2 regions of the Vibrio qinghaiensis genome follow, and region 2 is predicted to be linked to the other one. Evidence: predicted binding sites of a transcription regulator. Region 2 holds the regulator's gene; the other holds the start of a gene.
The links. Region 2 encodes MetJ, which represses methionine synthesis genes. Its sites were predicted from a motif close to TTAGACNTNTANANGTCTAA; they were not measured.
Positions count from the first base shown of each region.

Region 1: metA (homoserine O-acetyltransferase MetA) is a predicted target of MetJ. The motif match lies at 13,033-13,052, and genes of this name have one in related genera.

Region 1 is NZ_CP022741.1:1,174,926-1,191,111, reverse strand. It holds gene pulA (pullulanase-type alpha-1,6-glucosidase) at 1-1,503, opposite strand, end outside; gene CCZ37_RS05525 (hypothetical protein) at 1,912-2,727, opposite strand; gene CCZ37_RS05520 (chemotaxis protein CheV) at 2,886-3,860, opposite strand; gene CCZ37_RS05515 (substrate-binding periplasmic protein) at 3,885-4,664, opposite strand; gene CCZ37_RS05510 (response regulator) at 4,820-5,503, opposite strand; gene CCZ37_RS05505 (sensor histidine kinase) at 5,500-7,119, opposite strand; gene CCZ37_RS05500 (hypothetical protein) at 7,478-7,714, shown strand; gene CCZ37_RS05495 (TolC family protein) at 7,867-9,303, shown strand; gene CCZ37_RS05490 (HlyD family secretion protein) at 9,300-10,274, shown strand; gene CCZ37_RS05485 (ABC transporter permease) at 10,280-11,428, shown strand; gene CCZ37_RS05480 (ABC transporter permease) at 11,421-12,557, shown strand; gene CCZ37_RS05475 (ATP-binding protein) at 12,562-12,936, opposite strand; gene metA (homoserine O-acetyltransferase MetA) at 13,074-14,015, shown strand; gene pilW (type IV pilus biogenesis/stability protein PilW) at 14,182-14,895, shown strand; gene CCZ37_RS05460 (hypothetical protein) at 14,918-15,139, opposite strand; gene rlmF (23S rRNA (adenine(1618)-N(6))-methyltransferase RlmF) at 15,202-16,186, opposite strand, start outside.
Region 2 is NZ_CP022741.1:2,555,132-2,571,317, reverse strand. It holds gene glpX (class II fructose-bisphosphatase) at 1-952, opposite strand, end outside; gene zapB (cell division protein ZapB) at 1,270-1,512, shown strand; gene metF (methylenetetrahydrofolate reductase) at 1,631-2,521, opposite strand; gene CCZ37_RS11955 (bifunctional aspartate kinase/homoserine dehydrogenase II) at 2,767-5,178, opposite strand; gene CCZ37_RS11950 (O-succinylhomoserine (thiol)-lyase) at 5,178-6,344, opposite strand; gene metJ (met regulon transcriptional regulator MetJ) at 6,628-6,954, shown strand; gene CCZ37_RS11940 (malic enzyme-like NAD(P)-binding protein) at 7,102-8,379, opposite strand; gene rpmE (50S ribosomal protein L31) at 8,585-8,800, opposite strand; gene priA (primosomal protein N') at 9,069-11,270, shown strand; gene cytR (DNA-binding transcriptional regulator CytR) at 11,576-12,583, shown strand; gene CCZ37_RS11920 (SPOR domain-containing protein) at 12,686-13,228, shown strand; gene hslV (ATP-dependent protease subunit HslV) at 13,349-13,915, shown strand; gene hslU (HslU--HslV peptidase ATPase subunit) at 13,951-15,282, shown strand; gene CCZ37_RS11905 (1,4-dihydroxy-2-naphthoate polyprenyltransferase) at 15,405-16,186, shown strand, end outside.

The DNA of each region.
Region 1 (16,186 bases), 1.4 Mb from region 2:
CGTATAAAGCGTATTGCCTTTGACAAAATCCAGCACTAAATCATCGCCGCCCAGCGCTTTATCATTGCCACTGTGCACAATAAAGTTCATGCAGTTGCCATGTTCTGCTTTAAGTGGAATGCGATATATCGCCCCATAAATCGGGTCGATTTCTGAGGCTAAGTAAGGATTTCCCCAATCCACACCATTAAGCGCAGATTCAGAAACAGAATCACAGCTACCGTTGTTCCAAAGGTGTAGTCCCCAGCCGTCATAATTATTGTCATCACGCAGGTAGTAAATGATCGCTTCTTGATAAGTTGGGGTCGGCTCGGTTGTCGAGTTATCCGCCTGTTTCGGTTGTGGATCAATGCTGTCGGGGATGCCATCACCGTCATCGTCGCTTGAGGCAAAATCCCCTAGCCCATCGTTATTGGTATCAAGGCTTTCTAAGCGATCTCGTGGGAATACATCCTGCGCGTTGCTCACGCCGTCACCATCAATATCGTCATCTTCGCTATCGGCAATACCGTCACTATCAAGGTCAGCAGGAACGCTTGAAACATCATGGGCGTCCGTTCCTAAACGCGCTTCATCGGCGTTGCTCCACCCATCACCATCAATATCATCATCTTCGACATCCGCAATGCCATCGCCATCGAGATCGGCAGCAAAGCTTAAGGCGTCATAAGGATCTGTCCCTAATCGCCATTCAGTTTCATCAGGCCAGCCATCATTGTCATCGTCTAGGTCTGCGTGATCGCCAATGCCATCATTATCGGAGTCAATACTCTCTTGGATGTCGTAAGGAAAGTGGTCAATCAAATCGGCTACGCCATCTCTATCGCTATCAAAGCCAATAACAGGCTCACCATGTTCAAGCATCAGTGTTTTATCGCGAATATCGCTCTTTTCTCGCTGCGCTTTTTTGATCTCATCGCCAAACAGCTTACTGGCTTTTTTCAAGGTATTGGCCAATTCAGGCAAGCTGGAGTCATCGATAGTAGCAGGTAGCAGTTGCGCTAGCGCTTTAGCAGATTGAGCAACCAAGATGTGGTTATCGACATAATCCGCTTTGATATCCAGAGTTGGAATACGCAGCGCCTTTTTCAGCTCAGCCAGTGCTTTACTCTCTCGCTTACCATTTTGCATCTGCACGCTGAGGTAAGTCGTAAAAGGGCTGATCACCGGATAATTTGCTGGCGCCATCATTAAATAATTGCGCGCCGCTTTGACGGTGGGAATATCTTGGTCAACGGTTTTTCCCTTGATGACAGAAGCCATCAGATAATAATTTTTTACGTCACCACGCAGCCCCGCCACGTTAATTTTTGCGATACCTTTTTGGTCGGTATACGCTTGAGGTTCGTTTTGTTCAAATTGACGATTGCCGTTCACATCTAGCCAAACTTGGGCATTGGTTAAGTACCCATCCATGACTTGAACGTCTAACGAGTCATTACAACCCGCTAGCATACCAATTGAAGCAAACGCTAAAGTCATTCTCGTTAGGTTTGTTTTCATTGTTGTAATCCGTTTTATAACGTTAGTGCCTGTCCTGCTCTAACTGCTGGCAGAAAACCGGTAAATCAGTAGTTAAGTGGTTAAGCAGCTATATGCCTATATCTACCTAAGCTAACGTTATAATTTTGACACCACCAATCACCTCCCCCTTGCAATTTTGCTCTTAGGGCGTAGAACCGAGGGAGGAGAAGAAAAATACAGAGTTCACTCACGCTCAGGGCAAATGAGATGAAAGGAAAATAGCGAGAGCAAGATAAAAACGTGATCGGAAAGACAAAGCGTAGAATGAGGAATGATAAAGTGTGAAAGAATATTACATTTTGACCAATCTAATAGAGTTTGATCTTAGTCCCATAGCTGAGGCCTGGCCTAGAAAGATAACCAAGCCTTGAACCTAAAAATAGCTTATCAAGGGATATCTAAATGAATGATGGTACGACTTTCAGGGTGCAGTGCCTCTAAACTGCTACCCCAATGTTTTTCAATCAATTTGTCCATTAAATCACCAGTTTGAGCTTTGCGTAGGGCACGCTCAATGATCGGCTGATATCGCTTTGTTTCTTGGCTAAGATAAAAAATGAAATCGCTTTGATATTGCAATATCAAGCGCTGTTCAATGGCCAGATAAGGAAGTGACTTGGCTTCATCGGAAACTTCATTCATGCCTCTTGGAAAATAGTGAATCGGCCCTTCTGCAGATAATTTTTGATAGAGATTTCGCCAGTCACCATCTTGTTGGTACACTTTTAGGTCATTATTACGCCAGACCTCAACATCGTACCAATTAACGCCTAATCCAGCGGTTAACCCCGCCTTTTGTAAATCACTGAGCGAATGAATAGTATCAAATGTGGGTTGTAATTGAGGTGGAATCAACAAAATACGTTTACCAATCAGTCCTTTGGTCAATGGGATATTTATGCCCGCATACCGCTCATCTCGTTCTTGAGTTTGTAAAAACCACATCAATGATAATTGATTGTTTTCAACCATTTTACTAATTCGTTTTTGAGGTACATGGTCCGATGTAATAATAATATTAACCTCAACCCCCTGCTCCTCAAGCGATTTTTGCAATAACTCATGATAATAAACATGAGTATTATTTTGTAGTGTTGGCAAATGTAAGGTTAACGACATTTCTGATGCAAATGCTTGGGTGTGTAACGCAATAGAACCCAAGAAAATCAGCATAGTCACTCGCATATTACTTGTTCGCTTCATAGTGCCTACCTCCAAAATATTTTCTTATTTAAACTATAGCCCCTTTGATTGGTTTATGGGCAGTGGCATTCGATTTCAAATAAAGATGTGCTGGTGATAAATAAAAAGAGCCTTAGATGAGGCTCTTTTTTGCTGACTAAAAATAGGCTACTCTAACATCAAGCAAACACATACTTATCCATAGTCGTGACCATCTTACCTATTTCTGGCTTAGTTAAGGTATCATTAGCACCGAGTGCCAGTGCTTTTCCTCGGTTATCATCACTCATAATGGAGGAGAACATCACAATAGGCGTTGTTTTATAGGTTTCACCCTCACGCAAACGCTTCAATAAGTGCATACCGTCCATGCGAGGCATTTCTACATCAGTCACAATCGCGTTGACTAATTCTGCCACAGGTACGTTTTCAGACTTAGCAGCTTGTTCAATTTCCATTAATTTCTCATAGGCTTCACCGCCGTCTTTACACGCGATAATGTTATAGCCGGCAGAACTTAATGTATCTTGAATCAAACTACGAATGAAGGCTGAGTCATCGACCACCATAATGGTTTTCGCATTACGTTTACTGACCATTTTTTGGTTAAGATCAACGGTTCTATCTACCGTGACATCGTATTTTTCCATACTCAATTCAGGGTTGATGTCAGCGATGATTTTCTCAAAATCCAAAATCATGATCAGGTTGCCATCTTTGCGCACAACAGCCACCACGCAATCTTGCTCACCCGCTTCTAAGAACTGGCTTGGCGATTCTACATCGTTCCAAGAAATACGGTGAATACGACTGATGCTATCAATCAAAAAACCATTGGTCATGCGGTTAAAATCAGTCACGATAACAAACTTTCGCTCAAGGCTTGGATTAGTAGGTACACCAAGCCAACCGGCAAGATCAACTAACGGCGTCAGTACATCACGTGATGAAAACACACCGATCATATGCGGCTGAGCATTAGGATAATCAGTGGTATCAGGAACTTGTATCACTTCCCTAACTTTCGCAACGTTAATGCCGTAATAGCAGGTTTTCGTGCGTCCATCTGGCAGTACCTTTTCTAAATGAAACTCGATAATCTCAAGTTCGTTGGTACCACTCTCTGTCAAAATTGTACTACTTGGGTTGCTCATACTGGTCACTAATCTTCAGAATGGTTATTGGTATTTGTTTAATATGGCTTGATATCGATTAACACCGTCTTCATTAACTGTGTTCTTTACTTTATCAATACCCATTTGTAAATCGTCTAGTAGGGCTTGGTCTACATTTTTGTTAAAAGCATAGTAAAGTAATCCCTGCTTTAACACATAAATCGTTTCAAATTGATCGGGTACATACCCTGCTTGCTTTATCCACCAATGAGCTGAGCGCTCATCGTAAGCGATCAAATCAATACGTTTTTTCACTAACTGCTCTGCAAGCATAGTGACATCGGTCGCTTCTTGCATGGAATCTCTTGGGACACCATACTGCAATAGCATCTGTTCACCGACATCGTCTTTTATTACCCCAATTTTATAAGAGGTAATTTCTAAAGGCTCTCCAAGTTTGATATTACTACCTTTACGAGCAATTACCGCCACTTTAATCTCATCAATTGGACCTACCCAATGAAATAACTCTTCTCTATGTGACGTCCTTGTTGTTGAGAAAAGTACCCCGTCTTTTTTCAAGATGGCAGAACGGTAAGAACGCGCCCACGGTTGCAATACGATTTGGCTCAATAACACCTCATGCCCTGAGAATGTAGCGGCTTCTTGAAGTAAATCAACCGAAATTCCAGTGACTTGGTCTTGCTCGATAAAATTAAAAGGCGGGTATGCCTCTGTATAATAAGTCAATGTCTCAAGGCTACTTGGATAAGCGGGTGAGGATACAAATACAGTGACTAACCATATAGGTAGTATTGTACGCACATATTTGATTACGTTCATCCTCTCTCCTAAATGATGTTATCTGCCTTTTGTTCTTAAACTTTAGATGGGGTTTGAAAGTCCGTCTAGTTCATCGCAAGTATTCATCTTCAAGCACAACTCATAGTGAGGAGCAGTATCATTTAAATTCAAAGGGTTGATAGATAAAACATCAATTATTGGCGGGGGATTTTTTTATAGCTACGCTCAGGACGGCCAACGGTTCCGTAGTTTAAATCAGCAGCCAATTCACCGCTACTAATTAAATACTCAAGGTAACGCCTTGCTGTAGTTCGACTTGCGCCAATGTTTTCCCCTGCCTCGTCGGCTGTTAAAATGCATTTTGTATCAAAAAGATGGCGTATTTTATCTAGTGTTACTGCATCGATTCCTTTTGGAAGGCGCAGATGGATAGAGAGTTCATTGCTATTCGGCATCAACATTTTATCAACCACGTGTTGGTCAACATCAGCCACAGATCCCAATTCTAACTGTCGGGTCAGGTATTTTTTCAAGGCAGCCTCTAATCGAGGAAACATGACCGGTTTGAGTAAGTAATCCACTACACCGCCGCGCATTGCCTGTTGCAGCGTCTCAACATCGCGCGCTGCAGTAATCAAAATGACATCACAGCCTTGGTTGTTGCCTCGAACTTTCTGTAAGAGATCGAGCCCCGTACCATCCGGTAGATAAACATCAAGTAACACTAAATCGGGTTTGAGAATATCTAACTGCAATTGCGCATCGGCGTGAGTCGTTGCAATACCAATAACCTCAAATCCCTCAATTTGTGTCAGGTAACGATGATGTAATTGCGCAATCGCGATATCATCTTCAATGATCATGACACGAGTATTCATACTTGTTCTTCCTTAGGCAGATAAACCGTTACTCTTGTTCCAACCTCTTGATTACTTTTCATTTCCAGCTGCCCTTGATAGCGATCAGCTAACTGTTTTACCAGGTGTAAACCCACACCTCGGTTGTGTTTCGCTTTGCTAGAGACCCCTTTTTGCCATAATTGCTGTGGCAAAATGTGTTCAGGTAAACCACACCCTTTATCGTCTACCTCCAGAATAATTTCGGCACCATAATCACTGAGCGACACTTCAATGATGCGTCGTTCTTGTGTTACCCGTTTTTCATTGCGGATCATCGTGAGTGTTGCATCAAATGCATTGTCAATCAGGTTACCCAAGATAGTGACGATATCTTCAGCATTAATACGCGGCGGCAAAGGTTCTAAATGCGCTCCCTCTTCAACGACTAGCTCCAAACCAAGCTCACGAGCACGCTCAGTTTTGCCAAGCAGCATTCCGGCAATGAGTGGATCTCTAACTGTCTCGCGTAGAAATTCAATTAACGCTTGGTAATGAGCCGTTTCTTGACCGATTAAATGCTGAACCGCCTCCAACTCTCCCATCTGTACAAGCCCACTGATGGTGTTGAGTTTGTTGCGATGTTCGTGAGTTTGAGAGCGCAACATTTCCGCATACTCTTTGGTTTGAGAAAGTTGCTCGGTTAATTCGTTGATTTCATCTCGGAGGCGGAAACTGGACACCGCTCCAACCACTTTACCGTCAACAATAATCGGGCTTCGATTGGCAATTAGACGTTGTTGATTGAGGTACAGCTCGATGTCGTGATCAGGCGTACCGCTCTCTATGACGCTCATAAGATCACTATCAGGTAAAAAAAGGGAAAGTGGTCGATTGAGCGCCATGTCTCGGTTAATCGCCAAAATATCGCAAGCACTCTTATTAATAGAACGAAGAATACCTGCATCATCAATGCTTAAAATACCTTCTTTCAAAGTACTCATGGTGACATCAAGTTCAACATATAAACGACCAATCTCTTCTGGCTCAAAGCCGAGTATCGCTTTTTGAAAACGACGTGATACATAACTAGAAACCAGTGCATTCGCTGCCACGACTAAGAGCGCCATACCAATTAAATAAATCAGGAAAGGTTCAATTTTATCTTGCAGCCGCTCGATCAAGTACCCGACAGAGACTACCCCAACGATGTCACCATTTGCACTAATCACAGCCGCTTTACCACGTACCGATTGACCAAGCGAACCTTGCGCGAAAGAGACGTAAGATTCACCATAAAGTAAGGCTCGGTCGTTGTCCCCACCTTTCATAGGCAGACCAATTCGTTCATCGACAGGATGTACTAGACGGATACCGCGCCGATCCCCGATCACAATAAAGGCAGCGCCGATTAATGTTGTTAGCTCTCGGTAGCGTTGTTGGTGATCGACTCCACTACCGGACTCAAGCATATCAACCACTGATGGAGTTTGTGCAAGAAATGAAGCCACCCCCAAGGCTTTTAGCCCCATTTCTTCTTCTTGAGAGTGTTTTATGTACATAAAACCAGCGGCAACCAGCAACAGTAATTCAATCACCCCTGAAAGGGTCATTATGATCAGCATACGCTTACGAAAACTAATACGACTCCACACCATAAATCCCTCTTTAACTCTGCATACAAGCTAACACTTATTTAACATTTGAGCGAAGAGAGAAACGAATAACTGTGAACAATACTACGCATTCCACGCACCATTTTGGTTCATTTTATTGCAATCTATTTCGAAGGCTTGCCAAGCAGAATATGCATTAGGTTTTATAAAAAATTATCATGACTATTTCTTGAACTGGATCACATCTATTTTAGGAAATTTTTATCTCATTATACGAAAGCATTTGTATACTTATTGTGCAGTAAAGACGATGAGGAAACCTCACGAAGAGATAGCCCTATAATAACCATACCAATTGCTATCGAATACATTCATAACATCTGTCAGAAGGATACTTACAATGAAACGCGATGCCTTTGGAATTTGCCTTTCACGAGATATGCTGTTTAATCATTTACAGTCAACCTTTACTCATGTTCGGGCTTATGAAGAGATAACGACGGAGTCAAATGATGACCTGAGAGTGCTGCTCGCTTTCCCTCAGATGTCAGGCAAAGACGTGCTCACCACGATGCAAGGGAGTAAAAAGCTCGTTTGGCGAGCGGATTATTTCTGCCCTTCGCATCATAAGTATTAAATAATAAGTCTTGAATATTAAGGACATGCGCTTCATGCTAGCGCATGATACTTGTGTGTGCCGTTTTCTGGCATTTTAACCCACGTTGCTGTTGACTTACGCAGTGAAAAAATAGAGCATTAGCTCTAAATTTAAAATAATTCGAGCTTAGCATGAAAGCGAAAACACTCAGCCTATTCGTCTGTACTCTGCTTGGTGCAGCCCCTTCTTTCGCCGCGCCGATTTCCTTTCAACAAGCATGGGATCTTTTGCAACAGAGCAATAATTCACTTGCTGCTGGGCGGGCGAATGTCGAACGTTATCAGCATATTGAAAATTCCACAGACAGTCTTAATTTGCCTGCTGTTTCTATTGGTGCAAACTACACGCGTTTAGACCAAGATGTTACTTTGTCAGGAAAGCAGATATTCGATAGCACTGGGCAATCTGTCCCATCATCTTTGGGGCCAAATTTAGGGCCGATACTCGCCAGCGCTGGCTCCATCACTTCAACCATCACCGAACGTGATATTTTCAGCTCTTCGATTCGCGCTATTTGGCCTATTTTTACAGGCGGACGGATCAGCGCCGCACAAGCGGCAGCGGAAGGTAAAAAAGAAGAAGCGCAAAACCAGCTCGCAATGGAAACACAAGCGCGCTATGAAGACTTGAGCAAATATTACTTTAGTGTTCTTTTGGCAAAAGAGGTTTTAGTGACTCGCCAAGCCGTTGAGCAAGGGTTAACCAAGCACCGTGATAATGCACTAAAGTTAGAGCAACAAGGGCAAATTGCCCATGTGGAACGGCTACAAGCTGAAGCCTCAGTAGATAAAGCAACGGTTGAACGCAAAAAAGCACAAAAAACCTTAGATATTGCCCAAAGCGCACTGACTCAAATTCTAGGTCAAACAGAAAAAGTCGAGCCAAGTGGTTCACTGTTTGTCAACGACCGTTTACCGCCGCTCTCTATTTTTGTGGAGCAAACGCTCAATACCTATCCGGGCTTGGCACTACTTGAAGCAAAAGAAAAGCAAGCAAGCAGCTTGATCAAAGCTGAACAAGGCAAATACTATCCAGAAGTCTACCTTTACGGTGATTACAGCCTACATGAAGACGATTCGCTGGCCAGCCAAATGAAGCCGGATTGGTTAGTGGGTGTTGGGGTCAACATTCCGTTAATTGAAACATCGGGTCGCAGCGATCAAGTCAAAGCAGCGCACAGCGCGGTCTCACAAGTACGTTACTTAAAGGCGCAAGCTAAGCAAGATTTGAGCGTGTTGGTGGAAAAAACCTATTTGGAAGCCGAACAAGCATTGGAAGAAGTGATGGGGCTAAACTCGAGCCTAGCACTGGCGAATGAAAACCTGAGCCTACGCCAAAAAGCATTCAGTCAGGGTTTAGCAACGTCTTTAGATGTAGTGGATGCAGAGCTCTACCTTGCTAGTATCAAAACTCAGCAGTCATTAGCCAGCTTCAACTACTTACTTTCTTTAAATAAGTTACTGGCATTGACCAGTGAAATGAATACTTTCCCTATCTACACACAATCAGCGATTTTGTTGCACTCATCAATGACTCACGAATCACCTGCTCAAAAGGATGCCTTATGAAAGCTGTAAAACCAACACTGATTGCTCTTGCTGCTGTGGTGGCGATCTCTTGGGTAGGCTATCGCTTTTACCAAGCATCGCAACCTAAACCTGTCCGCTTACAAGGTCAAATTGAATCTCAGCAATACAGTATCTCTTCGAAAGTTCCCGGCCGTATTGATCAGGTACTGGTGCGCAAAGGCGATAGCGTTGAACGCGGCCAGCTCATTTTCACTCTGCACAGCCCTGAAATTGAAGCTAAATTAGATCAAGCGATTGCGGGTCAAAAAGCGGCGGGCGCACTGGCTAAAGAAGCAGAAACAGGCGCACGCGATCAGCAGATCCAAGCGGCAAAAGATCAATGGCTTAAAGCTAAAGCCGCAGCGGATTTAATGGAAAAAACCTATTTGCGTGTCAATAATCTTTACCGTGATGGTGTCGTCGCTGAACAAAAACGTGATGAAGCCAATACCCAATGGCAGGCCGCTAAATATACTGAAAGCGCCGCTTTTCAGATGTATCAAATGACCAAAGAAGGCGCACGCTCTGAAACTAAACTCGCTGCCGCGGAAAAAGAACGTATGGCTGCAGGTGCCGTAGCGGAAGTTGAAGCTTATGCCGCGGATACTAAAATTGAGAGTTGGTTTGACGGTGAAGTGTCCCAAGTACTGCTACAAAGTGGCGAACTGGCTCCACAGGGCTTCCCTGTCGTCACTGTCGTGGATACCCAAGACTCATGGGCGGTGCTCAACGTACGCGAAGATCAACTCAAGCATTTTACGAAAGGCACCACATTTACGGCTTACTTACCTGCTTTAGAAGCCAAAGTAGAATTTATCGTTTCCCACATTGCAGTGATGGGTGATTTCGCCACATGGCGATCAACAGACGCCTCACAAGGGTTTGATTTGCGCACCTTTGAAATCGAAGCTCGCCCTACCACACCTGTCGAAGGTTTGCGTATGGGAATGAGTTTAGTGGTTGAGCTGTAAGCCTTATGTCAATTCAGGTTCGCCCTCAATGGCCTCTGCTGCGCCATGATCCTTGGCTATTGTCTAGCCTAAGCTGGATACCCATAGTATTGGCATTCAGTATTTGGTGGATTTTCTCACAAGGGATAGTGCGCGATCTGCCGATTGGCGTGGTCGATTTGTCTCACAGCCAATTGTCACGTCAATTGATAAGAGATTTCGATGCAACCTCGACCATGGCCGTCACGCACCAGTTCCAAGATGTCAATCAAGCCAAAACTGCGTTGATTGAAAGTGACATTTACGCGTACGTTGTCATTCCGTATCAATTTGATAAATCAATATTTCGTGGTGAGCAGCCACAAGTATCGACCTTCTTTAATAGCCAATACATTTTGGTTGGACGATTGATCAACGCTGCCATTGTTCAAGCACAAAGTACGTTCAATGCCCACGTGGATGTCGTAAAAAACCTAGCGACTAGCCAACAAACCACATTGAGTGCGATGGGGCGAGCCGTACCAATCAGGACACAGATTACGCCCCTGTTTAATCTCAATACAAACTATGCGCAATTTTTAGTCTCGGCGGTTGTACCCGCTCTTTGGCAAATCGTTGTCGTGGTCAGTACCATTATGATTTTGGCTGCAAACCATCGTCACTTTGGTTTGCAAACGTGGCTTGGAGAAAAGCCATTACGAATTTTAACGCTAACATTGATGCGTTATCTGCCGATTTTTATGTTGCAAGGGATTGGTTTTTTAATCTGGTTTTATCAAATATTAATGTGGCCAATGCACGGCAGTTTTGCTCTATTGATTATCGCACAACTTGCAATGACGCTCGCCTGTATGATCATGGGCGCACTCTTTTTCTTTCTAACACTCGATCCGGCAAGAGCGATGAGTTTTGCTGGCGCTTTTACCGCACCAAGTTTTGCGTTTATGGGTATTACGTTCCCAGTGACGGATATGAATACTCTAGCGCAGTGGTGGCGAAGCCTGCTACCAGTGAGTCACTACATTGAAGTGCAAGTAAGCCAAGTGAGTTATAACGCTGAGCTGTTGTCATCACTGAAGTATTTAGTGCCAATGCTGGGCTATGCATTGCCGCTGCTGCTCACTTTGATTCTTATCCGTAAACACAAGCAAGCCGAGCGAATCAACCATGACTGAAACTACGCGATTCATTGCTCTACTTAAAGCAGAGCTAAAAGCGCTATTCACTAACCCTGTAGTGCTGTTGACTGTCTTTGGTGGCGTGGTTTTTTACTCCTTTTTATACCCTTTGCCTTATACGCAGCAAACTCCACGCGATCAGACACTCTCGATAGTCAATCTCGATAAAAGCCAAGCCAGTTACCAACTAGAACGCATGGTTGACGCAACGCCACAAGTCAAAGTGATTCAACGAGACAGTACCATTGAAGATGCCAAGCAGGCGTTTCTTAACCGCAAAGTTAGCGGTATTTTAGTGATTCCTGAACATTTTTATAAAGACCTACTGCTTGGGAAAAGTCCAACACTGGCCTACGCTGGCGATGCCTCTTACTTTCTAGTGTACGGCACCATCGTTGAGGGCTTATCGCAAGCTGGTGGAACCTTAGCCGCGAAAAGTAAAGTGTCACGTTTAGTGATGGAAGGAGAACCGCTTTCTCTGGCCGCTCAGCACTATTCCGCCACAAGCATCAACTTAAAACCGACCTTTAACCCACGCATGGGTTATGTTGATTACGTTGTCCCAGCGGTGTTTGTTTTGATCTTACAACAAACCATGATCATGGCGGCAGGATTAATGGGCGGAACACAAAAGCACGGAAATGGCTATTGGAGTCATACCACACCGCTACGATTAATATTGGTACGCAGCATTGTCCTGGTTGCTGTTTATTATCTACTCAGCATGTACTACTTTGGTGCCAGTTTTACCTCACATGGTGTCAACACCCTCGCCAGTGCGGGGCATTTATTGCTACTTCTACTGCCTTTCTTACTGGCCTCTTGCCTATGCGGCATTTGGCTTGGTTCAGTTACACCGCGGCGAGAATTGGTGACGTTAGTGGTATTAATCAGCTCAATGCCACTGATTTTTTCAGCTGGTTTTATTTGGCCTTTAGAAGCAATTCCACGCCCTATCATTTGGATCTCCAACCTCTTTCCCAGTACGCCTGCCATTCAGGGATTTCTTAGTTTGAACCAAATGGGCGCATCATGGGATCAAATCAGCACTCAGTGGGGGATCTTGTGGGTGCAAGTGTTTGGTTGGGGAGCCCTTGCCTTTTACCAACTCCAGCGGAAGCGTTAATCAATCATTCCTGCCACTGCTGACGCATACGCTCAACAGTGGCATCATCGATACCATGAACATTCTGGTACTGCGCACGACAAACATTAATCACTAAGGTTGCATGGTAACGTTTAGCCAACTGCCGGTAAGCTCGCATCTCCCACTGTCGAACAAAAGTATTCGCCACAACAACGTCCTCACCTTGCGCTAAACAGCGCTCCACTTGCTGTTGACACCACCGATGAGCTTGCTCGATTTTATCTGGCTGATAACAATAGCTGCCTTGCTCATTGATAAAATACATATCCGCTTCAAAATGCTTTGCATGTAGCGTCCTTGCTAAGGTGCTTTTGCCTGAGCCGGGTAATCCCCTGATCAAAGTTAAGGTTAGCGCCATGTGTATCCAACAGGTAAGTAAACGGATATCCAATAGTAACCAATTTCACAGCAAGATCCATTTTGCTATCGACATCTGGTTTTGATTGAGTTAAGTTCGGCAGTATAGACGTCCAAAAATAGCTTAGGGAGAAAGCTGTGCCGATTAAGATCCCAGACCAACTGCCTGCCGGTGATGTACTGCGTCATGAGAACATTTTCGTGATGTCAGAAACACGTGCCGCCACACAGGGCATCCGTCCACTGAAAGTTTTGATTTTGAATTTAATGCCGAAGAAAATCGAAACCGAGACTCAGTTTTTACGCCTGTTATCCAATACTCCGCTGCAAGTGGATATTGAATTACTGAGAATTGATGAGCGCCCAAGTAAAAATACCCCCACTGAGCATTTGGAGAACTTTTACCGTCAATTTGAGATGGTAAAAAATCGCAACTTCGACGGGCTCATCATCACTGGAGCGCCTTTGGGGTTGGTTCAATTTGAAGATGTGATTTATTGGGAACACTTAAAAAGCGTGATGGAATGGGCTAAAAATCACGTCACTTCCACACTCTACGTTTGCTGGGCAGCGCAAGCGGGGCTAAAACTGCTCTACAATCTGCCCAAACGAACTCGCAAAGAAAAATTATCGGGCGTTTATCATCATGAAATCCACCATCCCTTTCATCCGATATTACGCGGCTTTGACGACACCTTTTTAGCGCCCCATTCTCGTTATGCTGATTTTTCACCAGAATACTTAGCCGAACATACGAATTTAGATATTCTCGCCACCTCCGATGTGGCGGGTGTGTACTTAGCCTCAACCAAAGACAAACGTAACGTGTTTGTCACAGGTCACCCTGAATACGACGCACATACACTGCATGGTGAATATATTCGAGATTTAGGTGAAGGGATGGAACCCGCAATCCCAGTCAACTACTACCCCAATGACAACCCAGATAATAAGCCAGTCGCCAGCTGGCGAAGCCACGGTCACTTGCTGTTTGCAAACTGGTTAAACTACTGTGTTTACCAACAAACACCTTACGACCTTGAACACTTTAGCGAAGATAAATTTACCAAAGACGATTAGTGTTTCATGCCTGATCATCTCAGTAATGAGGTGTTCAGGTTTTCATCAAACATAGTGCATACTGACTCAAACATAGTGCATACTGACTCGCATTCTTCTCTCCTCTTTCTCCCTCAATCTTCTGATTTCCTTATCATGCGTCTAAGCGATTTAGGAGCTGCAGATAATGAAAAAAGTACTGATGATATTGATAATGTTCACGTTATCGGCCTGTGTCACCGTGAACGAAAAGGGTGAGCCTGAAGTAAAAGCGGATCCGGTTGAAATGGCTGAATCTCGCATTGCGCTCGGCCTAGGCTATTTAGAAAATGGCAACATGAGCAAAGCACGTGAGAACTTAGAAAAAGCCACACAACATGCGCCGACTTACTATCGCTCGCAACTTGCGATGGCTCACTACTACCAAACTGTCGGTGAAACAGAGGCCGCACGTAAAACCTATCAAACCGCGCTTCGCGCCCATCCCAAAAACGGCAATATTCTCAATAACTACGGTACATTTTTGTGTAAGCAGGGCGAATATCAAAAAGCCGATCAATATTTTAACCGCGCCATTGCCCAACCCTATTATTACCTTGTCCCAGCAAGCTATGAGAACGCAGCCTTTTGCGCGTTAAAATCTGGCGATAAAGAACAAGCGCGCTACTATTTTGCAAAAACATTAGACCATGACCCTAATCGAGCTCGTTCATTGCTGCAATTAGCTAAATTGGAAATTGGCGCTCAACAATACACGCAAGCTCGCATCCGCTTGATGCAATTTAATCAGCGCTACGGTAACCAAAAAACATCGCTTCAATTATTGGTAGAGTTAGAGAAAAAGGCAGGAAATAAAGCGTTAGAGAAAAAATATCAAGCGGCGCTCGATACCTTTTCCTAACATCGTATTACTAGGGCAAGGGTTATTTGATATTGGTGGGTCTACCGTCTTTGCCACCATTACGGTCACGATAGTGGATACGGCGAAGACGTCTGACTTTCTGAGCGCGCTGAATTTTTTGATATTCGCGATAGATAATACGAATAAAAAACCCAAGCCCAATCATCGCAAGCAAAGCAAACAGATAAGCGAAGGGCTGGCAGATCCAGTCAGGTTGGCAAGGTAAATAAAGGTCAAAGTCCATACCTTACTCCTTCTATTGCTATCTCAACTCACTGACCAATATAGTCAATCAACGAAGTCAGCCTAGCACTTTGCCGCTAACCATTGTTTGCGTTGGCTGTCATTTTGGAAACTCCATGCGATGAATCGACTCACTTTTTGCCCTTGTTGCATTTCAACAACCCTCACCACTGCAGCACCGACTTTATCTAACTGTTTTTGCATCCAACGTACATTCTCTTTTTTAGAGATCAATGTGGTGAACCACAGCACTTGCTGAGCGTAGTGTTGACTTTCAAAGGCCATGTTTTTAATAAAGGCAGCTTCACCACCGGGGCACCATAACTCAGCTTTTTGTCCACCAAAGTTGAGCGTAACCGCCTTACTTCTGTTAGCGTCTTGCCCCGCAATTTCTTGACCTTTTTTGACTCGATTACGCTGTAAATTTTTCAACTTACGTTCGCTGCCTTGCTGCGCCTGTAGTTGTGATGCATGAAAAGGCGGGTTGCACGTGGTGAGATCGTAACGCTCATTTTCTTGAATAATCTGCTTAAAAATGTGTTTTGCATCACTCTGCAAACGGCATTCAATACGCCCATTGAGTGAAGCATTGCCATTAACCACCAGATTGGCGGATTTAATAGAGATAGGATCAATATCGCTACCAACATAGCGCCAGCCGTACTCTGCCACGCCCACTATCGGATAAATACAGTTAGCTCCGACCCCAATATCAAGTGCTTGAACCTTTTCATGCTTGATGGATGGGCACTCATCTAGCAGCAGATCGGCCACGCGATGGATATAATCAGCTCGACCGGGGATCGGCGGGCACAAATACCCAGCGGGAATATCCCAATGGGCCACATGATAATGATGTGCCAATAACGCTTTGTTGAGCATTTTCACCGCCATCGCATCGGAGAAATTGATGCTCGGTTCACCACTCGGGTTGCGAATAACAAAGGGCTTCAAAGCAGGCAGTGTATTAATCAGCGCGGGGAAATCGTATTGTCCTTGATGCTGATTACGAAGATGTAACCCCTGCTTTGCTTTTAACGCAGGTTTT
Region 2 (16,186 bases):
TAATACGGCGAATGGTACGACAGCGGCCACGAATTAATAGCGTTTCTGTGGTGGCGATGTTGCCTTTGCGGGTAATGCCTTCCAGCAGATCCCCTTTGGTGATACCAGTAGCTGAGAAAATGACGTTATCACTGCGGGCCATCTCTTCCATTTTCAGCACTACGCCAGCTTCGACACCCATTTCCGCGCAGCGAGCTAACTCTTTTGCACCGTAAATGCGGTTTTCTTCCGTATCGCCTTTGACTTCATGACGTGGTAGCAGACGGCCATGCATATCACCATCTAGAGCTCGGATGACCGCGGCTGAAACCACTCCTTCAGGTGCACCGCCGATGCAGTACATCACGTCGACTTCACTATCAGGCATGCAAGTTAGGATCGAGGCGGCGACATCGCCATCTGGCACAGCAAACACGCGAACACCCATCTCTTGCATCTGCGCTATGGTGGCATCATGGCGAGGTTTCGCTAAGGTGATCACCACTAGAGTGTCTAATGGTTTATTCAGCGCCGCGGCGATATTTTCTAAATTCTCTTTTAAAGGTTTATTGAGGTCAATGCACCCTTTAGCACCGGGGCCAACCACCAATTTTTCCATGTACATATCAGGTGCTTTAAGGAAGCTGCCTTTTTCGCCAGCCGCCAAAACAGCCAATGCGTTTGACTGGCCCATTGCCGTCATGCGCGTACCTTCAATAGGATCCACTGCGATATCAACCGCATCGCCACCAAGGCCAACAAGCTCGCCAATGTAGAGCATTGGAGCATCGTCAATTTCGCCTTCACCGATTACAATTTCACCTTGGATGTCGGTTTTATTGAGTAGGTTGCGCATGACTTCTACCGCTGCGCCATCGGCCGCATTTTTATCGCCTCGGCCAAGCCATTTGTAACCTGCCAGTGCAGCACCTTCAGTGACTCGAGAGAATGCCATTGCTAAATCGCGTTTCATGCTAGCTCCAAAGAAAAGGGAATAGGAAATTTCGGCGGGAATTTTAGCATATCAAATAGTAAACGTTTGCTTTTTTAGTTCACAAGGATTGCACTTGATCAAAGCTAAGCGTCAAATTGAGTGAATCTATCGCCAGATAAGGTGTTTTTCTGCCTAGCTTTAGCGCTTAAGTGAGCTTGCGGTTAAGTTGAGCTGATTTTTTAATCAAATAGCGAGAAAATTTGCATATAGTGAGTGTTTCTGAGCGCTGTGCTGAGTAGAATGAACCAATAAGTGAAATTTTGTTCACCTCAACCGAATAACTAAGGGTATGCACCATGTCTTTTGAAGTATTAGAACTACTAGAAGCAAAAATTCAAACCGCAGTTGACACCATCGCACTTCTACAAATGGAAGTGGAAGAGCTTAAAGAAGAGAAACAGCAGCTTGTGAATGAAGCGAATGAGCTAAAAGTAGCGCGTGAAGAGCTTGAGCAAAAAGCGCAACAAATGGAGCAAGAGCAGAATGCATGGCAAGATCGTATTCGTAGCTTACTTGGTAAAATGGACGACGTGGAGTAATCTGCTCGCTTAAGTAATACCACAACGCCGACATCAAGTCGGCGTTACTTTTAATCAATCATCGCGTTTTATCACGAGCAACATTTACCAATAATAGCGTTATGAGTGCAGAGAAAGTTTATGCTTTCGGTCTTACGCCCAACGTATGGCACAATGCGTAGGTCATTTCAGCGCGATTGAGCGTATAGAAATGGAAGTCTTTGACGCCTTCACGGCTTAAAATGCGAACCATGTCAATGGCTTGGCTTGCACCCACGAGCTGGCGTGTGGTTGGGTCATCATCTAATCCATTAAATTGTTTCGCCATCCATCCGGGGACTTTAACGTTGTTTTGCGCGGCAAAGCGAGAGGCTTGTTTAAAGTTTGATACCGGTAGAATGCCCGGTACAATTTCAGCATCAATACCAGCGGCTACGCAGCGGTCGCGAAATCGTAAGTAGCTTTCAACATCAAAAAAGAATTGAGTAATTGCGCGGTTTGCACCTGCATCAATTTTGCGTTTTAGATTGACCAGATCGGCTTGCGCGCTTTTCGCTTCAGGGTGGACTTCTGGAAATGCCGCGACAGAAATATCAAAATCATGGCGAGATTTGAGTAGAGTCACTAAGTCGGAAGCATACATTTCTGGTTTGCCGCCACCAGCGGGAATATCGCCACGCAGCGCAACTATGTTCTGGATGCCGTTGTGCCAGTAGTCATCGGCAATCTGAATCAACTCATCGCGAGAGGCATCGATGCAAGTGAGGTGCGGTGCTGCAATAAGACCAGTTTGATCTTTAATCTCTTTAATGATCGAATGGGTGCGGTCGCGCTCGCCAGAGTTTGCTCCGTAAGTCACAGAAACAAATTTAGGTTGCAGGGTTTTTAAACGGTGAACGGAATTCCACAATGTCTCTTCCATTTGCGCTGAGCTGGGTGGAAAAAACTCAAATGAGACATTGATATTATCTGATAGCTCAGCCACGTTCTGGTTGAGTGCATCAATATGACCGGCGTGCGTGTATCCCATTTTATTTCTCCCTGTGGCGTTTTTGCGCCAATCTATTATTCCTTAAGTTGACGTTTAGACGTCTATATGTCCACAGAATGTATTGAATAACATTTTATGTCAACACTGTAATTATGAATATTATTCATGTTGATTGTGAGTGACCTTCAAGTCATGCTCACCCTCGGTATGCATGACCTAATATCATCCTTTCGCAGTTAAATTAAGGAGCCTAGTGGCCCCTTAATCTGGAATAAGCTGGAGTGTTACAGCAAGCTTGACAGCAAGTTGAGGTCCGATTGGATAGCTCCTGCTGTCACTTCTCTACCAGCGCCCGGACCACGAATCACTAACGGGTTATCGCGATACCATTTACTCTCGATAGCAAAGATGTTGTCACAAGGTAAAAGGTTAGCCAAAGCGTGTTCACGCTCTAAAGCTTCAACCCCCACCGTTGCTTTGCCATTTTTCTCAAGCCTTGCGACATAGCGTAGCACTTTATCTTCACGTTGTGCTTTGGTTAGCCTCTCGGCTAATTTTTCACTCAGCAGTTGGCCTTTGTCTAAAAAGTCATCCAGTGAGAGGTGCTTGAGCTCATCAGGAACCAGTGATTCAACTTTGACATTTTCCGGTTCGATCTGTAACCCTGCTTCACGGGCTAGGATCACCAGTTTGCGCATGACGTCTGAACCATCCAGATCGCTGCGCGGGTCAGGCTCGGTAAGTCCTTGTTGCCATGCTAAATCGACCAGTTCGCTAAACGGTATTGAGCCGTCGAATTGCTGAAATAACCAAGATAAAGTGCCAGAGAAAATACCAGAGAGGGCGACGATTTCATCGCCGCTTTCACGCAAATCACGCACCGTGTGGTTAATGGGTAAGCCTGCGCCAACCGTCGCGTTGTAGAGCCAATGGCGGCTAATTTTCGCGAACGCTTCTTTTATTTGGTGGTAATCGACGCTAGAGGAAGAGCCCGCGACTTTATTCGCCGAGATAAGGTGAATCCCATTTTCAGCAATATTGAGGTAGTGATCAGCTAGCTCTTTGCTTGCGGTTACATCGAGCACAACCGCTTCGTCATACCCTTGAATATTGCTTAAGCGTTGTAGCCAAGCCATTCCCTCACTGGCAATCGCTTCATCGTCAAAATGCTTTAAAACCGATACCGCATCTATCCCTTGCTCATCAAACCAATAGGTTTGGCTATCGACCACTGCGACCAATTCGAAGTTCATGCCATGGCGTTTTTCTAACTCTGATTTTTGTTCAGCAAAGAGTTTTAACCAACTCGAACCAATGTTGCCTTTGCCACACAGTGCCAGTGCGACCCGTTTTTGCGCCTGAAATAGTTGGTTATGCATACCCACCACTAAGGGGGTGATCGGCGTTTTACGCAGTACCGCAACTAAACTCAGCCCAGATTCTGCTTCACAGATAAACTCGATCGGTGATGAACGTAGCTGTTGATAAAAGCCGTAGCAGTGGTTGGGGTTTTTCGTCACACCAGCACCCACGGCACCCACTAACGAAAAGCCTTCTTTGAGTTTAATTTCCGCTTCAAAAGCGGCATCTTGCAGATGAGCTAGAGCTCCGCCTGAAATCTCAGCAGTATAGGCAAGGCGCAGTTGGTGTTGATCGGCTTGAGTATCGAAAGCTAGTGGTTCGAGTTGAGCACGACGCAAGCTGCGTAGCACATCGTTTTGTAGGCGCTGGAAGTCATGCCCGTGAGCAAAATTAAGCTCAATCAACAGCACATCATCAAGTGAAGTAATGATTTTGGCACCACGTCCCGATGCCAATACACGCTCAATGCGAGTCGAGCCTGCTTCGGGTTGATAACTGCAGCGCAAGTGCAAATCCATGGTGCTTTGGGCCACGGGCTGCAAAGTTCGGCTGTGCAATACCGGGGCGGCAAGGCGCGCTAACTCGTTGGTTTCGTCCAAACGCAGTAGCGGCAGTAAACAGGCATCACTAACAATGCGCGGGTCGGCGCTATAAACACCGGCCACATCACTCCAAATCGTTACTCGGTTTACTTCCGCAAGTGCGCCGATCATCGTAGCGGAGTAATCGGAGCCATTGCGCCCAAGTAGCACAGTATCACCTTGTTCACTGCGAGCCATAAAGCCTGTGATGATCACTCGGTGATGCGCGTGTTGTGCCAAAATTTCTTTCAGCAAAGGGTAGGAGCGAGCGCGATCCACTTCCGGTTGTGTGCCTGCTTGCGCGCGAAGAAATTCGCGGGCGTCTTGTGCCACAGCCGCAAGGTTATGTTGATTGAGTAACGCCGCCAATAAGCGTGATGACCACACTTCACCATGGCCAAGTACTGCCGCTTGTTGAGCTGGTGATAGGGGCGCGCAAAGCTGACCCAAAGTGCGAATTTCGTTGGTGAGTAAAGTGATGAGCGGTTGCGCTGCATCTTCATCGAGCAGCGCGTTGATTAAATCGGTTTGGTACTGACGGACCGATTGCAAGTTCTCATGAGCCACTCGACCATCTTTATTAAGAGCGTCGAGAAATTCGATTAAACGATTGGTGGTTTTTCCTGCGGCAGAAACCACCACCAAATCATCAGCTTGAGAATACTCTTTTAAGATATTAACGACCCGTTTGTAGCATTCAGGATCGGCAAGGCTGCTACCGCCAAACTTGTGCAATTGACGTAGGGCAGTCATTAATAGGCCTCCTGCGCTTTAGCAAAGGCCTGCGCGAGATCGTCAATCAAATCTTGCGCATCTTCTAAGCCGACCGATAGGCGTAATAGCTGCTGTGAAACACCGGCTTCGGCCAACGCTTCTTCGCCCATCGCTCGGTGAGTCATCGAAGCGGGGTGGCAGATTAAGCTCTCCACGCCTCCTAATGATTCTGCCAGTGAGAATAATGTTAACTGAGAGACAAAATATTTAAGCTGTTCAAAGCTGCCCGCAAACTCAAAACTGAGCATAGAGCCAAAGCCAGATTGCTGCTTTTTCGCTATCTCATGGCCAGGATGCTCTGGCAAACTCGGGTGATAAATGACCTTGACTAAGGCTTCGCATTGCAGATAGTCCAAAATAGCGCGTGAGCTCTCCTCATGGACGCGCATTCTTGCGCCTAAGGTACGAATGCCACGCAGCGTCATGTAGCTATCAAAAGGGGTTCCCGTTGAGCCAAGGCAGTTGCCCCACCATGCTAGCTCTTCAGCGTGCTGCTCTGTTTTAGTGATAACAACTCCGCCAATCACATCGGAGTGGCCGTTGATGAATTTGGTGGTGGAGTGGATGACAAAATCTGCGCCCAACTCTAATGGTTTTTGAAATACTGGCGTTAAGAAGGTGTTGTCAACCGCCACTAATGCACCGACGGCGTGTGCTTGTTGGCAAATATCAGCAATATCGACCACGCGAACTAATGGGTTGGATGGAGTTTCAATGAGTAGCAATTTGGGTTTTTTCGCCAAAGCAGCCTGCAAAGCGTTTGGATCGGATTGATCAATAAAGAGTGTCTGAAAATCGCCTTTTTTGGCGCGTGTATTAAACAGGCGATATGTGCCACCGTAGCAGTCATGCGGGGCCACAATCAGATCGTCAGGACTTAAAAAGGCGGAAACCCATAGATTCAGCGCCGAAGTGCCACAGTTAGTCACCACCGCGCCTTGACCCGATTCGAGTTCAAACAACGCTTTTTCGAGCAGACCTCGATTCGGGTTGCCAGAGCGTGTGTAATCGTATTTAGGCACTTCACCAAACGCAGGAAAGCTATAATTTGTCGAAAGATAAATTGGAGGCACAACAGCATGATATTGAGAGTCGGATTCAATACCGGTTCTAACGGCGATGGTGGCTGGCTTGCGAGTGGTCATGACGGTTTCCTTACTTAATAAACTCAATAAACTGACTTTTATTGAGGGGGTTCCTGCCTTATTCGGGGACAACTAAGGTGGCAATTTCAATTGTCTAGAGTATTAGCTATATCCGATAGTGCGCTATATTGCTATCTATCAGTCGATAATGGCACACTTTACTGAACCAAAAAGAAGACGTCAATATATCTAGACGTCTATATGTCTTTGCTTGTGGCGGTAAATCCCGCTAAAATCCAACTTTCAAATTTTTAACGACCAATTACGATAACGAAGGTGCGCAATGGCAGACTGGAATGGGGAATACATTAGCCCATATGCTGAACATGGGAAGAAGAGTGAGCAAGTCAAAAAAATCACCGTTTCAATCCCATTGAAAGTGTTGAAAGTATTAACTGATGAGCGCACTCGCCGTCAAATCAATAACTTACGCCACGCAACCAACAGTGAGCTGCTGTGTGAAGCCTTCTTGCATGCTTATACCGGTCAACCTTTACCGACCGACGAAGATTTGAGAAAAGATCGTCCAGACGATATTCCGACGGAAGCAAAAGCATTAATGACCGCCATGGGCATTGAATTTGAAGCGTATGATGATGAAGAAGTGTAGCGCGTAATTGCGGTACAACGAGATAAAATCGAGAGGATACTGGGTAAGTTGCCATGGTGACTTTGGCTCTGTGTCTCAGAATATAAAAAAACCGCTGAAAGTCAGCGGTTTTTTTCGAGCGAGGCATTTAGCCGCTCAAGCTTGTGATTATTCTTGCATGTAATTGACAGGCATCTCGATTCGAGCGACGCCAGAGTCAACCGCTGCTTGAGCAACCGCTTTAGCAACACGAGGCAGTAGGCGTGGGTCCATCGGTTTTGGAATGATGTATTCAGGGCCGAAACTTAACGCTTTTACGCCTGCGGCTTTCAACACTTCAGCCGGCACTTCTTCTTTAGCCAGTTCACGTATCGCCTCAACTGCGGCTAGCTTCATTTGGTCATTAATTTCACTAGCACGGACATCCAAAGCGCCACGGAAAATAAATGGGAAGCACAACACGTTGTTGACTTGGTTTGGATAATCGCTACGACCTGTGCCGAGAATTAAATCATCACGTACCGCGCGTGCGAGTTCTGGTTTAATTTCTGGATCTGGGTTTGAGCAAGCAAATACGATCGGTTTATCGGCCATTAATTTTAGCGCTTCGGCAGGCAGCAGGTTGGGGCCTGACACACCTAGGAATAAGTCAGCGCCTTCAATCACATCTTCCAGTGTGCGTTTGTCGGTGTTATTAGCAAACAACTGCTTATATTCATTAATGTCATCGCGACGAGTATGAATCACACCTTTGCGATCAAGCATGTAGATTTTTTCACGCATTGCGCCGCACTTAATCAATAGTTCCATGCAAGCGGTGGCTGCTGCGCCAGCGCCAAGACAGACGATAGTGCATTCGTTGAGTTTCTTGCCTTGCAGTTCAATCGCATTGAGCATGCCAGCGGCGGTAACAATCGCAGTGCCGTGTTGATCGTCATGGAAAACAGGCACATTACAGCGTTCGATCAAACGGCGTTCAATCTCAAAGCAATCTGGTGCTTTGATATCTTCTAAGTTGATGCCGCCAAAGGTGTCAGCGATGTTGGCAACCGTATCGACAAATTCATCGATTGTGCGGTGTTTTACTTCAATATCAATTGAATCAAGTCCAGCAAAGCGTTTAAACAGTAGCGCTTTTCCTTCCATGACGGGCTTGGAAGCCATCGGACCTAAGTTACCTAAACCAAGAATAGCCGTGCCGTTTGAGATCACAGCGACGGTGTTGCCTTTCGCAGTGTATTTATAAACGTTGTCGATGTTCTGCGCGATTTCACGAACCGGTTCAGCGACGCCCGGACTGTAAGCTAGAGCAAGGTCTTCAGCCGAGTCGGCAGGCTTAGTTAATGAAATGGCAATTTTACCCGCGGTTGGGTAAGCATGATAATCGAGTGCGCGTTGGCGAAATTGTTCTTCTGCCGTTAATTCTTGGTGAGTGTCATCAGACATAGGTATAAGTGCTCGTGTTGGATTGGAAAAGGTCCATAATTCTAATGGATGTTGCTCAAACTTCCTAGGCGGGAACCTGACGTGCTTCATCAAAAAATGGAGAAAATGTCGCAGATAAGACCAGTGCGTACTGACAACTATACAAAAAATGCCAACAAAAAAGGATGCCGAGGCATCCTTTTTTAATTTTCTAGCAAAAAAGAGATTATTTGCTAGAAAGAGCACCGAAACGCTTGTTGAAGCGATCTACACGGCCGCCAGTATCAACGATACGTTGCTTACCAGTGTAGAATGGGTGACATTTGTCACACACGTCTAGGTGGATAGAATCTTTGCCTAGCGTTGAGCTGAACTCGAAAGAGTTGCCGCAAGAACAAGTCGCGCTAACTGCTTTGTACTCTGGATGGATACCAGCTTTCATGGGATAACCTCAAATTGGGCCGCGTCGCTATCCGAATCTATGCCGGACACCACACGTAGTTAATAAAAAAATGTTGATACCGCTGACTGCTTAACATCAAGCAAGAAGCCATATCATCAAGGCGCGATATATTAATGAATCCTCTTCAGTGGATCAAGCCATTTCGCCGCTATTTTCGCCACATTTTTGTCCAATGACGAAGCTCGAATTTCGGTGACGCATCCAGTAGACTGTCTTTTCACATTTTTTGTAGAACGAACGGTCGATTATGCGCCCCACCATTGCACGCGTTGCCTTACCTGTCCCATTGGATAAGCAGTTTGATTATCAGATCCCAAGTCATCTGTTTCCGATTGTTGGTGGACGAGTGTCGGTGCCATTTGGTCGGCAAACTCTGGTGGGTATCGTCACCGCTATAGTCAGTGAGTCTGAGTTTTCAGTCGATCAATTAAAGTCGCTAAAAGCGGTGCTCGATAGCCAGCCAGTCTGGCCAGAGAAACTCTATCAATTGCTGTTGTGGTGTAGCCAGTTTTATCAATACCCATTAGGCGACACGTTATTTAATGCATTGCCTGGCGCATTACGCAAAGGGAAAGCGGCCGATTTTTCGACTTTAGTAGAGTGGCAACTGACGCCCGGTGGGCGCGATCAACTCATGCAAGGATTTGGGCGAGCGGTAAAGCAAGCCAAAGTGATGGCGATGCTTGAGTCTGGCGCTGTACCCCATCAACTGTTTATTGATGAAGAGGTAGGTAGCAGCGTACTCAAAACCTTACAAGAGAAAGGCTGGATAGAATCACTGGAAAAACGGCCGACACTGACGGCTTGGCCGCAGAATGTTGAAGCGGATGTGGAAAAGCCCAAGCTCAACCAAGAACAAGCGATCGCGATTGCTTCAATTAATAGCCATCACCATTTCGCATGCTATTTACTTGAAGGGGTCACCGGTTCAGGGAAAACCGAAGTTTATTTAAACCTGATTAAACCCGTTTTAGAAAAGGGCCGCCAGGCATTGGTACTGGTGCCTGAGATCGGTCTAACACCACAAACCATTAACCGCTTTCGTAAGCGATTTAATGTGCCAGTTGCCGTGGTCCACTCGGGGCTCAATGAAACCGAGCGCCTCAACGCGTGGTTAGCGGCGCGTGATAATATCGCGGGCATTATTATTGGTACTCGCTCAGCGCTACTAACGCCTTTTGCAGATCTAGGTATCATCATTGTTGATGAAGAGCACGACGCTTCGTATAAACAGCAAGATAGCCTACGCTACCATGCAAGAGATGTCGCGGTAATGCGTGCAAACCTTGAGCAGATCCCGATTGTGCTCGGTTCTGCCACTCCAGCATTAGAAACGTTGCATAATGCATTGAGCGGCAAATATCATCACTTAAGCTTAACTCAGCGTGCGGGCGTAGCGGTGCCCACTAAAAACAAAGTGTTGGATGTGAAAGGCCTGTTTTTAGAGAGTGGTTTATCAGCGCCGCTGATTGCTGAGATGAGAAAACACCTCAGCGCTGGTAACCAAGTGATGCTGTTTCTCAATCGGCGCGGCTTCTCGCCCGCGCTGATGTGCCATGAATGCGGTTGGATTGCCGAATGCAAACGTTGCGATGCGTACTATACCTTTCACCAATACAGCAGTGACATGCGTTGTCACCATTGCGGCTCGCAACGTCCGGTGGTTCATCAGTGTCAAGGTTGTGGTTCAACTCAGTTGGTCACGGTTGGGGTGGGCACCGAGCAACTTGAAGCGCAACTGGCGCAGCTTTTCCCCGAATATAAAACGGTGCGTATTGATCGCGATAGTACGCGTCGTAAAGGCAGTTTAGAAAGTGCATTATCATCGATTCGCCAAGGTGAGTATCAGATTTTAATTGGCACGCAGATGCTCGCTAAAGGGCACCATTTTCCCGATGTGACTTTAGTGGCGTTATTGGATGTGGATGGTTCGCTATACAGCAGTGATTTTCGCGCCGCCGAACGCTTGGCGCAGCTATTTACTCAAGTGGCAGGTCGAGCAGGGCGTGCTAGCAAACCCGGCGAAGTCATTTTACAAACGCATCACCCGGAACACAGTTTGCTGCAAGCACTGTTGCAAAAGGATTATCGTCATTTTGCAGAAACCGCGTTAGAAGAGCGGAAAATAGCGATGTTGCCGCCTTACACCTATCTCACACTATTTAAAGCGGAATCCAATCAAGCTTCGATGGTGGAAGAGTTCTTACGCCAAATCAGGCATACGTTAGAAGCGCATCCATTATTTGATGATTCGTGCTTAGTGTTAGGGCCAACCCCAGCTCCATTGGCGAAAAGAGCGGGCAAATATCGTTGGCAGTTATTACTGCAAACTCAGCATCGATCCAAAATGCAAAAACTATTGATGAGCGCTAAACCAGCCATTGGACTGTTACCTCTAGCCAAGAAAATTCGCTGGTCGTTAGATATTGAACCGCAAGATCTCAGTTAAACCTCAGTAGCGTTTCCGATGAAATGAGATGTAACATATTGAAGCAATCGAATGCTAAAGAGGCTGCTATTATTTTTGCTAGCCAATTTAATCCTCTCTAATGTGAGTGACTTCACGCTTGTTATGTAAGATTTGTTAATCTGACCGTAACTTTATGGGTGGAAATGAATAGACTATCACTCATATATCCGCTGTGAATAACAGCTCGTCGTTTAAAATGGATAACCAGATTGTACAATCTGATTGTATAAACATAACAACGGGTGATTTCAACCCAGTAACGACTTTTAAAGAGGTTAATTTCTATGGCGACAATGAAGGATGTTGCCCAGCTTGCAGGTGTATCAACCGCCACAGTATCTAGGGCGTTGATGAACCCTGAAAAAGTATCATCTTCAACGCGAAAGCGTGTCGAAGATGCCGTTTTAGAAGCTGGTTACTCACCAAATTCTCTCGCTCGCAACTTACGCCGTAATGAATCCAAAACCATTGTCGCTATCGTGCCGGATATTTGTGACCCTTACTTCACCGAGATCATTCGTGGTATCGAAGATGCGGCGATGGAACATGGTTATTTAGTACTACTGGGTGATAGTGGTCAGCAGAAAAAGCGAGAAAGTTCGTTAGTTAACCTCGTATTTACTAAGCAAGTTGATGGCATGTTGCTGCTAGGTACGGATTTGCCGTTTGATGTCAGTAAGCCTGAACAAAAAAACCTGCCACCTATGGTGATGGCCTGTGAATTTGCGCCAGAACTTGAGTTGCCAACGGTACATATTGATAACCTTACCTCAGCGTTTGAGGCGGTGAACTACCTTACGCAGCTTGGGCACAAACGCATCGCGCAAATTTCAGGGCCAGCAGAGGCAACCTTGTGTAAGTTCCGCCATCAAGGTTATCAACAAGCCTTACGCCGTGCAGGGATTGAAATGAATCCTAATTATTGCACTTATGGTGATTTTACTTTTGAAGCCGGGGCTAAAGCACTGCGCCAATTATTGGCGTCATCTGAGCCCCCCACCGCCATTTTTAGTCATAATGACAGTATGGCGATCGGTGTCATTAAGGAAGCCAAAAAATTGGGTTTGCGCGTTCCACAAGATATTTCAGTGGTGGGATTTGATGATATTCAATTTGCGCTCTACTGCGATCCACCGTTAACGACCATATCACAGCCGCGCTATGAGATAGGGCGTCAAGCGATGCTCATGATGCTCGATCTTCTTCGTGGTCAAGAGGTTGGCGCAGGTTCTCGACTATTAGAAACCAAGTTAGTGATTCGAGAAAGCGCAGCGCCTCCTCGTTTGAGCTAACCACATGCAGCGCATTTTTGATGCGCTGCAACTCTTTCAACACTATTAAGTCGTTGGAAACTGCATTAACATTGGCACAAACCATCAACTTTTGAATTCTCTGTGGCTAATAAAGATTATGTAAGGCGCGGTCGTAGTCCGAAAAAGCCGACCCCGAAAAAAACAGCTCCACGTCGTAAACCTTGGCGTAGTGGCTTATTGGCACTATTACTCATTTCCGGTTTTAGTTATGGGTTGTTCTTACTCAGCCGTGATCCTGAGCCGCCTCAAGCGGTTGTGGTTCCTACAAAACCAGTCGCAAAACCTAAGCCAGAGAAAGTGATCCCACCGCCCCCAGAGGAAAAATGGGATTACGTGGATAGCTTGCCGAAACGTGAAGTAGAAGTGGTAGCCAAAGAACAAAAAGTGTCTGAAATTCCTTATATTATGCAGTGTGGGGCGTACAAGACTTCGTCGCAGGCTGAAAGCCGTAAACTCGATATCGCGTTTCAGGGTTTAAAAAGTGAAATCCGAAAAACGGAAGGCAGCAGTTGGTATCGCGTGGTATTAGGGCCATACAAATATAAGCGTGATGCGCAGCGTGACGAGCATAAATTACAACGCGCTAAAATTGAGCCGTGCGCCATTTGGACTGAACCACAATAAGAGCGATCACTCACCGCATCCAATCGATTCGCGGTGAGTGTTTTTTGTGACTTGAAATCTTCCCCAACCATCCTCATATATTTGCTAACTCCATCGTGAAAACAAATAAGAGGTCCTGTCGTGACTACCATCGTCTCTGTACGTCGTAATAATAAAGTTGTCATCGCCGGTGACGGACAAGTATCGCTCGGTAATACCGTAATGAAAGGCAACGCGCGCAAGGTTCGCCGTCTGTACAATAATCAAGTCTTGGCAGGGTTTGCCGGTGGCACAGCCGATGCATTTACCTTGTTTGAGCGCTTTGAAAGTAAGCTGCAAATGCATCAAGGTCATCTTACTAAGGCCGCGGTTGAGCTGGCAAAAGATTGGCGTAGTGACCGAGCACTGCGTAAGCTAGAAGCGATTTTAGCGGTGGCTGATGAAACGGCATCGCTCATTATTACGGGCAATGGTGACGTCGTTCAACCAGAAAACGATCTGATTGCTATCGGTTCGGGCGGTAATTTTGCCCAAGCTGCAGCGACCGCATTATTAGAAAATACCGATTTAGATGCACGTGAAATCGCTGAAAAAGCACTGAAAATTGCCGGCGACATTTGCGTGTTTACCAACCATTTCCACACTATCGAAGAACTAGAAATACCGGCGGAATTGCTACTGCAACAAACAGTGACCACCGAAAAATAAAGACAGTGTTAGGGTAAAGAATTAAGGAAAATCTGATGTCTGAAATGACTCCACGTGAAATTGTTCACGAATTAAATCGCCATATTATTGGTCAAGATAAAGCCAAACGTTCGGTGGCGATTGCGCTGCGTAACCGCTGGCGTCGCATGCAGCTCGAAGAGAGCTTGCGCGCCGAAGTAACGCCGAAAAACATTTTGATGATTGGTCCAACAGGGGTGGGAAAAACGGAAATTGCTCGTCGTCTCGCCAAGCTTGCCAACGCACCATTCATTAAAGTGGAAGCGACCAAATTTACCGAAGTGGGTTATGTTGGTAAAGAAGTGGAAACCATCATTCGCGATTTAACCGATGTCGCGGTAAAAATGACTCACCAGCAAGCGATGGAAAAAGTGCAATTTCGCGCGCAAGAGCAAGCAGAAGAGCGCATTTTAGATGCTTTATTGCCGCCAGCTCGTGATGCTTGGGGAGAGAATGAAAAGGGCGAAGAGAGTTCTAACACTCGCCAAATCTTCCGTAAAAAGTTGCGTGAAGGAAAGCTCGACGACAAAGAGATTGAAATCAATGTCGCTGTCCCTCAAATGGGGGTTGAAATTATGGCGCCTCCGGGCATGGAAGAAATGACCAATCAGCTGCAAGGTTTGTTTCAGAACCTTGCGGGAGATACCAAGAAAAAACGCAAACTCAAAATCAAGGATGCATTTAAAGCCTTGAGCGAGGAAGAAGCAGCAAAATTGGTCAATCAGGAAGAGCTGAAAGATCAAGCTATTTTTAATGTTGAAAATAACGGCATTGTCTTTATCGATGAGATTGACAAAATCTGTAAACGCGGCGAAAGCTCAGGCCCTGATGTGTCACGTGAAGGGGTACAACGTGATTTGCTACCTTTGATTGAGGGCAGTACCGTCTCGACTAAGCACGGCATGGTTAAAACTGATCATATCCTCTTTATTACGTCGGGTGCATTTCAAGTGGCGAAGCCCTCTGATCTGATCCCCGAGTTGCAAGGTCGTTTGCCGATTCGCGTTGAGCTTGAAGCATTATCGAGCCATGACTTTAAACGTATTTTGACTGAGCCGAAAGCCTCTTTGACTGAGCAGTATATTGCGCTGATGAAGACGGAAGAGGTGAACATTGAATTCACTGAAGATGGCATCACTCAAATTGCGGAAGCCGCGTGGAAAGTGAATGAAACCACGGAAAATATCGGCGCACGTCGCCTGCATACCGTGATGGAGCGTTTGATGGATGAAATCTCATTTGATGCAACAGAAAAACCGGGCTCCTCAATGATTATCGATGCCGCCTACGTCAAGCAGCGCCTAGGTGAGTTAGTCGAGAATGAAGATTTGAGCCGCTTTATTCTTTAGCGGGTCGAATGGTCAGTACACTGTTTGTAGCCCGTCCAAAGTGACGGGCTTTTTATTGCCGTGTTATACTCGCCAACAGAACAGTATATACTGACCCCTTTTTTGAACGGCAGTGACCTTGCATGAAGAACTCGCTCCATATCTGGCTTGATGCCGCCAGGCCTAAAACGCTCCCTCTCGCGCTAGTTTCTATTTTAACGGGCAGCGCGTTAGCTTTCTCATCGGGCCATTTTTTGCTGCCAGTGGCGCTGCTTGCTCTGCTTACCGCCACTTTATTACAAATCTTATCTAACCTTGCAAATGATTATGGTGATGCGGTCAAGGGCACGGATAATGAGGCTCGCTTAGGGCCAATCAGAGCGATTCAATCCGGTGCGGTGACGCTCAATGACATGAAGCAAGCGATACTGATTAACGTCACATTGACGGTTATCTCGGGTTTGGTGTTGATCTTTTATGCACTGGATAGCGTGCAAAGTATTCTGGCTTTTGTCGGGCTGGGCGTGCTCGCTATCGTGGCCGCGATTGCTTACACGGTCGGTAACAAACCCTACGGCTATGTCGGCTTAGGTGATTTATCCGTATTCATTTTCTTTGGTTTACTTGGGGTGTCTGGAACCTATTTCTTGCATACCGGCCATGTGGAACCGAGCCTGTTCTTACCCGCGTTAGGCTGTGGCTTATTGGCGGTCGCTGTGCTCAATGTCAACAATATGCGTGATATTGAAAATGATGCAGTTTGCGGTAAAAAAACCGTTGCCGTACGTCTTGGGCAAACGCGTGCCAAGCAATATCACTTTATGCTATTGGCGGGTGCGGTGATCGCTTTTGCTTGGTATTTAGTGATGCAAAGCAGCCCAATGTGGATTAGTTTTCCTTTTTTATTGAGTATTGTGGTGGTGGT